DNA from 3 places in the Lysinibacillus sp. A4 genome. Region 2 is predicted to be linked to each of the others. Evidence: a T-box and tRNA genes for the amino acid it is inferred to sense, from the RefSeq annotation. Region 2 holds a T-box; the other regions hold tRNA genes.

Region 1 (2,302 bases), on a different contig from region 2:
CAGGTATTGAGGTACTCGTTCATAATACAGCTAATATAATCTATATAGTGGCGATTGTGGCGAAGTGGTTAACGCATCGGATTGTGGTTCCGACATTCGTGGGTTCGATTCCCATCAGTCGCCCCATTTTAAAATTGGGGTATAGCCAAGCGGTAAGGCAACGGATTTTGATTCCGTCATGCCTAGGTTCGAATCCTAGTACCCCAGCCATTTTTAATTTCACGAGCCATTAGCTCAGTTGGTAGAGCATCTGACTTTTAATCAGAGGGTCGAAGGTTCGAGTCCTTCATGGCTCATCATTTTTTAATTAACATGCGCCCGTAGCTCAATTGGATAGAGCGTCTGACTACGGATCAGAAGGTTATGGGTTCGACTCCTGTCGGGCGCGCCAATAAAATCATGTTTACGGAATGTAGCTCAGCTTGGTAGAGCACTTGGTTTGGGACCAAGGGGTCGTAGGTTCGAATCCTGTCATTCCGACCATCTTTCATGTTAAATGGGGCCTTAGCTCAGCTGGGAGAGCGCCTGCCTTGCACGCAGGAGGTCAGCGGTTCGATCCCGCTAGGCTCCACCATTGTAATATTTTTGGAGGTATACCCAAGTCTGGCTGAAGGGATCGGTCTTGAAAACCGACAGGCGGGTAACACCGCGCGGGGGTTCGAATCCCTCTACCTCCTCCATTTTTCGGGTCAGTAGCTCAGTTGGTAGAGCATTAGATTGAAGCTCTAAGTGTCGGCGGTTCGATTCCGTCCTGACCCACCATTATTGCGGGTGTAGTTTAATGGTAAAACCTCAGCCTTCCAAGCTGATGTCGTGAGTTCGATTCTCATCACCCGCTCCAAAATGGGCCTATAGCTCAGCTGGTTAGAGCGCACGCCTGATAAGCGTGAGGTCGATGGTTCGAGTCCATTTAGGCCCATCATTATTCCGAAGTAGCTCAGTTGGTAGTAGCACCTGACTGTTAATCAGGTTGTCGCAGGTTCGAGTCCTGCCTTCGGAGCCACGGCCCGTTGGTCAAGTGGTTAAGACACCGCCCTTTCACGGCGGTAACACGGGTTCGAATCCCGTACGGGTCATCAAGCATGTAGCACAGATGTGTGTTACATGCTTTTTTCTATTCTCCTTTTTGTTAATCGATAAAAGATAATGCAATAGCAGAAAAAGACCTATTGGCAAGGTGAAGGACTAAATTTCATTCCCCTAGCATCTTTCTATGGGCTTCCAATAAACCGCTTTACTTACCACGTACACTTCATGGTCAACATTTTTGTGAAGGCGCTTGACTTCTCTAGTATAGCGATACAGGCGCAATCCTGCCCAGAGAATTAGTGAAACTGGTTCTGCTCTATGCGAAAGCGAAGTACTAGCAGCAAGTAAGTAGCTCAGAGCGATTAGTCTTTCCATCATTTATAAAAATTCTATTGATTTCTTTGTTCTGCAATCCCCTGAAAAAGGCTACATGACTACTGTAGCCTTTTTATAATAATTAAAATCTTTCTCCCTTACATTCTCTTACGAAAAAGAGTCTATAGAGTAAATTTGAACAAACTATTTCATATATAAAATATGTATGTTTTTTCGATTACTATTTTCATGGTGCTTGTTGTTTTGTTCCTCTAATATGAGGATAAGTGGAGGAATCGATATGAATATACAGGAGATACAGCAATTTTTAAATCTATATCAGACAGAACAAAATGAATCAGAACTTTGGTTAAAGAATAGATTACAGGCAGTTAAGGATGCAGGTGAATATCATCCAACAACAGAGGAGCTAGTTTTTGGTGCACGGGTGGCATGGCGAAATAGCAATAAGTGTATTGGACGTCTGTTTTGGCAGTCACTGCATGTGGTAGATGCACGTGATGTTTTAGATGAAAAGGCTATTTTTCAAAAATTACTAGAACATATTGATTATGCGACAAATCATGGGAAAATTCGTCCAACTATAACAGTGTTTGCTTCAGATAGAGTACGGATTTGGAATCATCAACTAATTCGTTATGCAGGCTATGAAACAGATGCAGGCATTATTGGAGATTCACAGTCCATTAAATTTACAAAAGTGTGTGAGTCGTTAGGATGGAGAGGTAAAGGAACTGATTTTGATGTACTACCACTCGTTATACAGGTGGATAATCGTGCTCCTCAAATGTTTGTAATTCCTGAAGAAAATATAGTAGAGGTCTCAATCCGCCATCCAGAGTCAATCGATGTGGAGAAATTAGGAATGAAGTGGTATGCTGTACCCATTATTTCGAGTATGCGTTTTCAAATGGCTGGAATTGATTTTCAAGCAGCT
Region 2 (2,302 bases):
ATTATTGCGACTGTATTAAATGTATCACGCCAAAAAGCTCAAGCTTTAATAACTGGAAAAAAAGTTCGTGTAAATTGGACAGAAAGAGATACAGTTGCTTTTGAATTACAGGAGGGAGATATTTTATCGATACGTGGAAGTGGACGGATGAAAATTATTATGACTGAAGGCCGAACTAAAAAAGATAAAATCCGTCTTCAAGTCGGTCGATTGGCCCAAAAAAGCTGAAAGTGAAGTAAATTTCATTAATTTTTACTGCTAAGTTGTCGGAACAATTGTATAATAGAAATTACGAATGTACATGTAAAGGAGAGAAGGATTGTATGCCATTATCACCTATTGATATACATAATAAGGAGTTTACAAAAGCCTTCAGAGGTTATGCTGAAGATGAAGTAAATGAATTTTTAGATCAGATTATTAAAGACTATGAAATTCTGCTTCGTGAAAAAAAAGAGGTTGATAAGCAATTAGAGATGGCTTTAGAACAAGCGAGACATTTCAACTCCTTAGAAGAAACTTTGCAGAAGTCTATTGTCGTTGCACAAGAAGCGGCTGATGAAGTGAGAAGAAATTCTCAAAAAGAGGCAAAACTCATTGTAAAAGAAGCTGAAAAAAATGCTGATCGAATTGTCAATGAAGCTTTGACGAAGGCTCGTAAGGTGACGATTGAAATTGATGAGCTTAAAAAGCAATCTAAGGTATTTCGTAATCGTTTCAAGATGCTTGTAGAAGCACAGCTGGATTTACTTAATGCAGATGACTGGGATCATTTGCTGCAATATGATATCGATTTAACAGAAATTCAAGCATCTGTTGAAGAAGCACAGGATTCTGAGGATATTTAACTTTTCATTTTAATTGCTGTAATTGACAAATGAAACTTGACGCGATTGTTTGAATTTCATATACTTTGTAATAGTAATTATTTTGAACAGATATGCATAAAAGCAGAGACGAAGACAGTATTTGTTAGGCGTTGTTAAGCGATTTGGGGACAGTGAGAGCCCAAACATACAACTAGCATTGAACATCACTTCTGAGCTAAATAACTGAAAAAAGTAGGTTATTTCGTGATGCACGACGTTAAACGTGCTTTTAAGAGGTAGTGCAATTTTTTGTACTACAATTAGGGTGGTACCGCGAGTAGAAGCTTCTCGTCCCTTAGTGGGATTGAGGGCTTTTTTTGTTTGTTTCCGAATCGTTTTAGATAAGTTTGCCAATAACTGTCTTATGAGAAAAATGTCTACCTGTTTGTGTAAAATAAAGGAGGAATTTTAATGGTTGAATACAAAGATACTTTATTAATGCCAAAAACAGATTTCCCAATGCGTGGAAATTTACCGGCAAATGAGCCAAAAATGCAAGAAAAATGGAATGGCATGGATATTAACAAATTACAGATGGAACGTACGGAAGGTCGACCAGAATTTGTTCTACATGATGGTCCTCCCTATGCAAATGGTGATATCCATATCGGCCATGCTCTAAATAAAGTATTGAAGGATATGATTACACGTCATCGCTCCATGACTGGCTACCATGTCAATTATATTCCAGGTTGGGATACACATGGTTTACCAATTGAGCAAGCATTGACTAACAAAGGTGTAAAACGCAAAGAGATGTCAGTAGCAGCATTCCGCCAACTTTGTGAAGAGTATGCTTATGAGCAAATTGACAATCAACGTGCCCAATTCCGCCGTCTAGGCATTCGAGGTGATTGGGAAAATCCATATATTACATTAAAGCCTGAGTTTGAAGCTCGTCAAATTGAAGTATTCGGTAAAATGGCGGAAAAAGGTTATATCTATAAAGGGTTAAAGCCGGTTTATTGGTCTCCTTCTTCTGAATCTGCTTTGGCGGAAGCTGAAATTGAATATAAGGACATCAAATCTCCATCCATTTATGTAAGCTTTGCAATTAAGGATGCGAAGGGTGTTGTTCCAGCAGATGCTAAATTTATCATTTGGACAACAACACCATGGACATTACCAGCAAACTTAGGGATTTCTTTGAATCCTGAATTTATCTATGTAGTAGTTGCAGTGGCTAATAAAAAATTCATCATTGCCAAAGAGTTATTAGAGTCAGTGGCAACTACGCTTGGATGGGTAGACTATGAGGTTGTCCAAGAGGTAAAAGGAGAGGCATTAGATCGTATTGTAGCACAACATCCATTCTACGATCGTGAATCGCTTATTATGGTAGGTGAACACGTAACTGCTGAAGCGGGTACAGGTTGTGTTCATACAGCCCCAGGGCATGGTGAAGACGATTATCATATTGGTAAACAGTATGG
Region 3 (2,302 bases), on a different contig from region 2:
AAATATCCAAGTTATTCTTTGGAAGGGTCACTGCTCTGTGCACGAAGGTTTTACTGTTCAACATACAGAGGTTATTCGCAAAGAACACCCGACTATGAGGATTATCGTTCACCCAGAGTGCAGCCGTGAAGTGGTAGCAGCGGCTGATGATGCAGGCTCCACAAAATACATTATTGATACAATCAATCGAGCTCCAAGCGGATCTGCATGGGCAATTGGAACAGAAATGAACCTTGTCAATCGCATTATTAAGCAGCATCCTGATAAACATATTGTCTCCTTAAATGAAAACTTTTGTCCTTGTTTAACAATGAATCGAATTGACCTTCCACATTTGTTATGGAGCTTAGAAAGTATTGATCAGGGTCAACCTCATAACCGTATACAAGTAGATGAACATACTACTTCTGAAGCACTTAGTTCACTTGAAAGAATGCTAGCCAGAGGATAAATAGTTAAAGCTTTTTAAACAGAAAGGTTGAAGATATAACCTTTCTGTTTTTTTTGACATAACACCTACTTTCAATAGTGCTGATGGCTTCATTTTCGCCTGTATTGCTATAATTGACACGACTTTATGCTCCATGATACTGTCAATTTGGAGGTGATACTAAATGGCTTTTCAATCGAAAAATATCTTTATCAATTTACCAGTAAAAGATCTAAACAAATCTATCAGTTTTTTTAAGGAATTAGGTTTTGCGTTCAATCAACAATTCAGTGATGAAACAACAGCCTCAATGATTATTAGTGAAAATATCTTCGTATTAATAATGGTTGAAGAACGATTTAAAGGATTTAGTAAGAAAGAAGTTACAGATACTACTACTTCTGCAGAAGCAATCTTATGTCTCTCTGCTGAAAACCGAGAACAAGTAGATCAATTAGTGAATAAGGCACTTGCCTCTGGTGGTAAACCTTATAGTGAACCACAAGATCACGGATTTATGTATGGTTGGGGTTTTCAGGATGTAGATGGACATATCTGGGAAGTAGTTTATATGGATGAAAATGCATTGAATCAAGAGTAAATTTTGTATCTATGAATATCAAAAAACAGTAGATGCAATTGCATCTACTGTTTCTAGTATGACCCGTACGGGATTCGAACCCGTGTTACCGCCGTGAAAGGGCGGTGTCTTAACCACTTGACCAACGGGCCCATGGCGGAGAAGGAGGGATTTGAACCCTCGCGCCGGTTACCCGACCTACACCCTTAGCAGGGGCGCCTCTTCAGCCTCTTGAGTACTTCCCCAAAATAAAAAATGGCTCCGAAGGCAGGACTCGAACCTGCGACAACCTGATTAACAGTCAGGTGCTACTACCAACTGAGCTACTTCGGAATAATGGTGGGCCTAAATGGACTCGAACCATCGACCTCACGCTTATCAGGCGTGCGCTCTAACCAGCTGAGCTATAGGCCCTTGGAGCGGGTGATGGGAATCGAACCCACGACATCAGCTTGGAAGGCTGAGGTTTTACCATTAAACTACACCCGCATAAATGGTGGGTCAGGACGGAATCGAACCGCCGACACTTAGAGCTTCAATCTAATGCTCTACCAACTGAGCTACTGACCCATTTCGTCCATGCTAAGCTTTCTCACTCTTTTGCTTCTCATGACTTTTATTTTAAAAATGGCGGTCCCGACCGGGATCGAACCGGCGATCTCCTGCGTGACAGGCAGGCATGTTAACCGCTACACCACGGGACCTTTTGGTTGCGGGGGCCGGATTTGAACCAACGACCTTCGGGTTATGAGCCCGACGAGCTACCACTGCTCCACCCCGCGATAATTTTATGTTGTTTCGAGTTTTTAAAGCACCATTTATAAAAATTTAAAACTGGAGGAGGTAGAGGGATTCGAACCCCCGCGCGGTGTTACCCGCCTGTCGGTTTTCAAGACCGATCCCTTCAGCCAGACTTGGGTATACCTCCGTTACAATATATAAATGGTGGACCTTGCAGGACTCGAACCTGCGACCGGACGGTTATGAGCCGTCTGCTCTAACCAACTGAGCTAAAGGTCCTTTAAGATGGCGGCAGAGGGGATCGAACCCCCGACCTTACGGGTATGAACCGTACGCTCTAGCCAGCTGAGCTACGCCGCCAGGATCTTTATACTGGTTAATTTACTTATGGTGGAGCCTAGCGGGATCGAACCGCTGACCTCCTGCGTGCAAGGCAGGCGCTCTCCCAGCTGAGCTAAGGCCCCATAATTTTTTGGAAATGGTCGGGAAGACAGGATTCGAACCTGCGACCCCTTGGTCCCAAACCAAGTGCTCTACCAAGCTGAGCTACT

What was found. A T-box is a leader RNA that pairs with one kind of tRNA and senses whether it is charged. The one in region 2 lies ahead of ileS (isoleucine--tRNA ligase), so its partner is inferred to be a tRNA-Ile.
Region 1: it encodes a tRNA-Ile, which carries the amino acid that the T-box ahead of ileS (isoleucine--tRNA ligase) is inferred to sense. The anticodon was not compared.
Region 3: it encodes a tRNA-Ile, which carries the amino acid that the T-box ahead of ileS (isoleucine--tRNA ligase) is inferred to sense. The anticodon was not compared.

Annotation. Positions count from the first base shown of each region.
Region 1 is NZ_JANWTB010000019.1:727-3,028, forward strand. Features, by position in the region: tRNA gene NY607_RS23255 (tRNA-Trp) at 1-2, shown strand, start outside; tRNA gene NY607_RS23260 (tRNA-His) at 51-126, shown strand; tRNA gene NY607_RS23265 (tRNA-Gln) at 136-210, shown strand; tRNA gene NY607_RS23270 (tRNA-Lys) at 224-296, shown strand; tRNA gene NY607_RS23275 (tRNA-Arg) at 315-391, shown strand; tRNA gene NY607_RS23280 (tRNA-Pro) at 407-483, shown strand; tRNA gene NY607_RS23285 (tRNA-Ala) at 499-574, shown strand; tRNA gene NY607_RS23290 (tRNA-Ser) at 588-680, shown strand; tRNA gene NY607_RS23295 (tRNA-Phe) at 687-762, shown strand; tRNA gene NY607_RS23300 (tRNA-Gly) at 768-841, shown strand; tRNA gene NY607_RS23305 (tRNA-Ile) at 846-919, shown strand; tRNA gene NY607_RS23310 (tRNA-Asn) at 927-1,003, shown strand; tRNA gene NY607_RS23315 (tRNA-Glu) at 1,005-1,076, shown strand; gene NY607_RS23320 (nitric oxide synthase oxygenase) at 1,646-2,302, shown strand, end outside.
Region 2 is NZ_JANWTB010000006.1:230,586-232,887, reverse strand. Features, by position in the region: gene NY607_RS14195 (YlmH family RNA-binding protein) at 1-228, shown strand, start outside; gene NY607_RS14190 (DivIVA domain-containing protein) at 324-848, shown strand; T-box leader at 945-1,168, shown strand; gene ileS (isoleucine--tRNA ligase) at 1,281-2,302, shown strand, end outside.
Region 3 is NZ_JANWTB010000027.1:19-2,320, reverse strand. Features, by position in the region: gene nadA (quinolinate synthase NadA) at 1-451, shown strand, start outside; gene NY607_RS24015 (VOC family protein) at 615-1,031, shown strand; tRNA gene NY607_RS24010 (tRNA-Glu) at 1,091-1,162, opposite strand; tRNA gene NY607_RS24005 (tRNA-Ser) at 1,165-1,255, opposite strand; tRNA gene NY607_RS24000 (tRNA-Asn) at 1,267-1,343, opposite strand; tRNA gene NY607_RS23995 (tRNA-Ile) at 1,348-1,424, opposite strand; tRNA gene NY607_RS23990 (tRNA-Gly) at 1,426-1,499, opposite strand; tRNA gene NY607_RS23985 (tRNA-Phe) at 1,505-1,580, opposite strand; tRNA gene NY607_RS23980 (tRNA-Asp) at 1,639-1,714, opposite strand; tRNA gene NY607_RS23975 (tRNA-Met) at 1,718-1,792, opposite strand; tRNA gene NY607_RS23970 (tRNA-Ser) at 1,846-1,938, opposite strand; tRNA gene NY607_RS23965 (tRNA-Ile) at 1,954-2,030, opposite strand; tRNA gene NY607_RS23960 (tRNA-Met) at 2,038-2,111, opposite strand; tRNA gene NY607_RS23955 (tRNA-Ala) at 2,140-2,215, opposite strand; tRNA gene NY607_RS23950 (tRNA-Pro) at 2,231-2,302, opposite strand, start outside.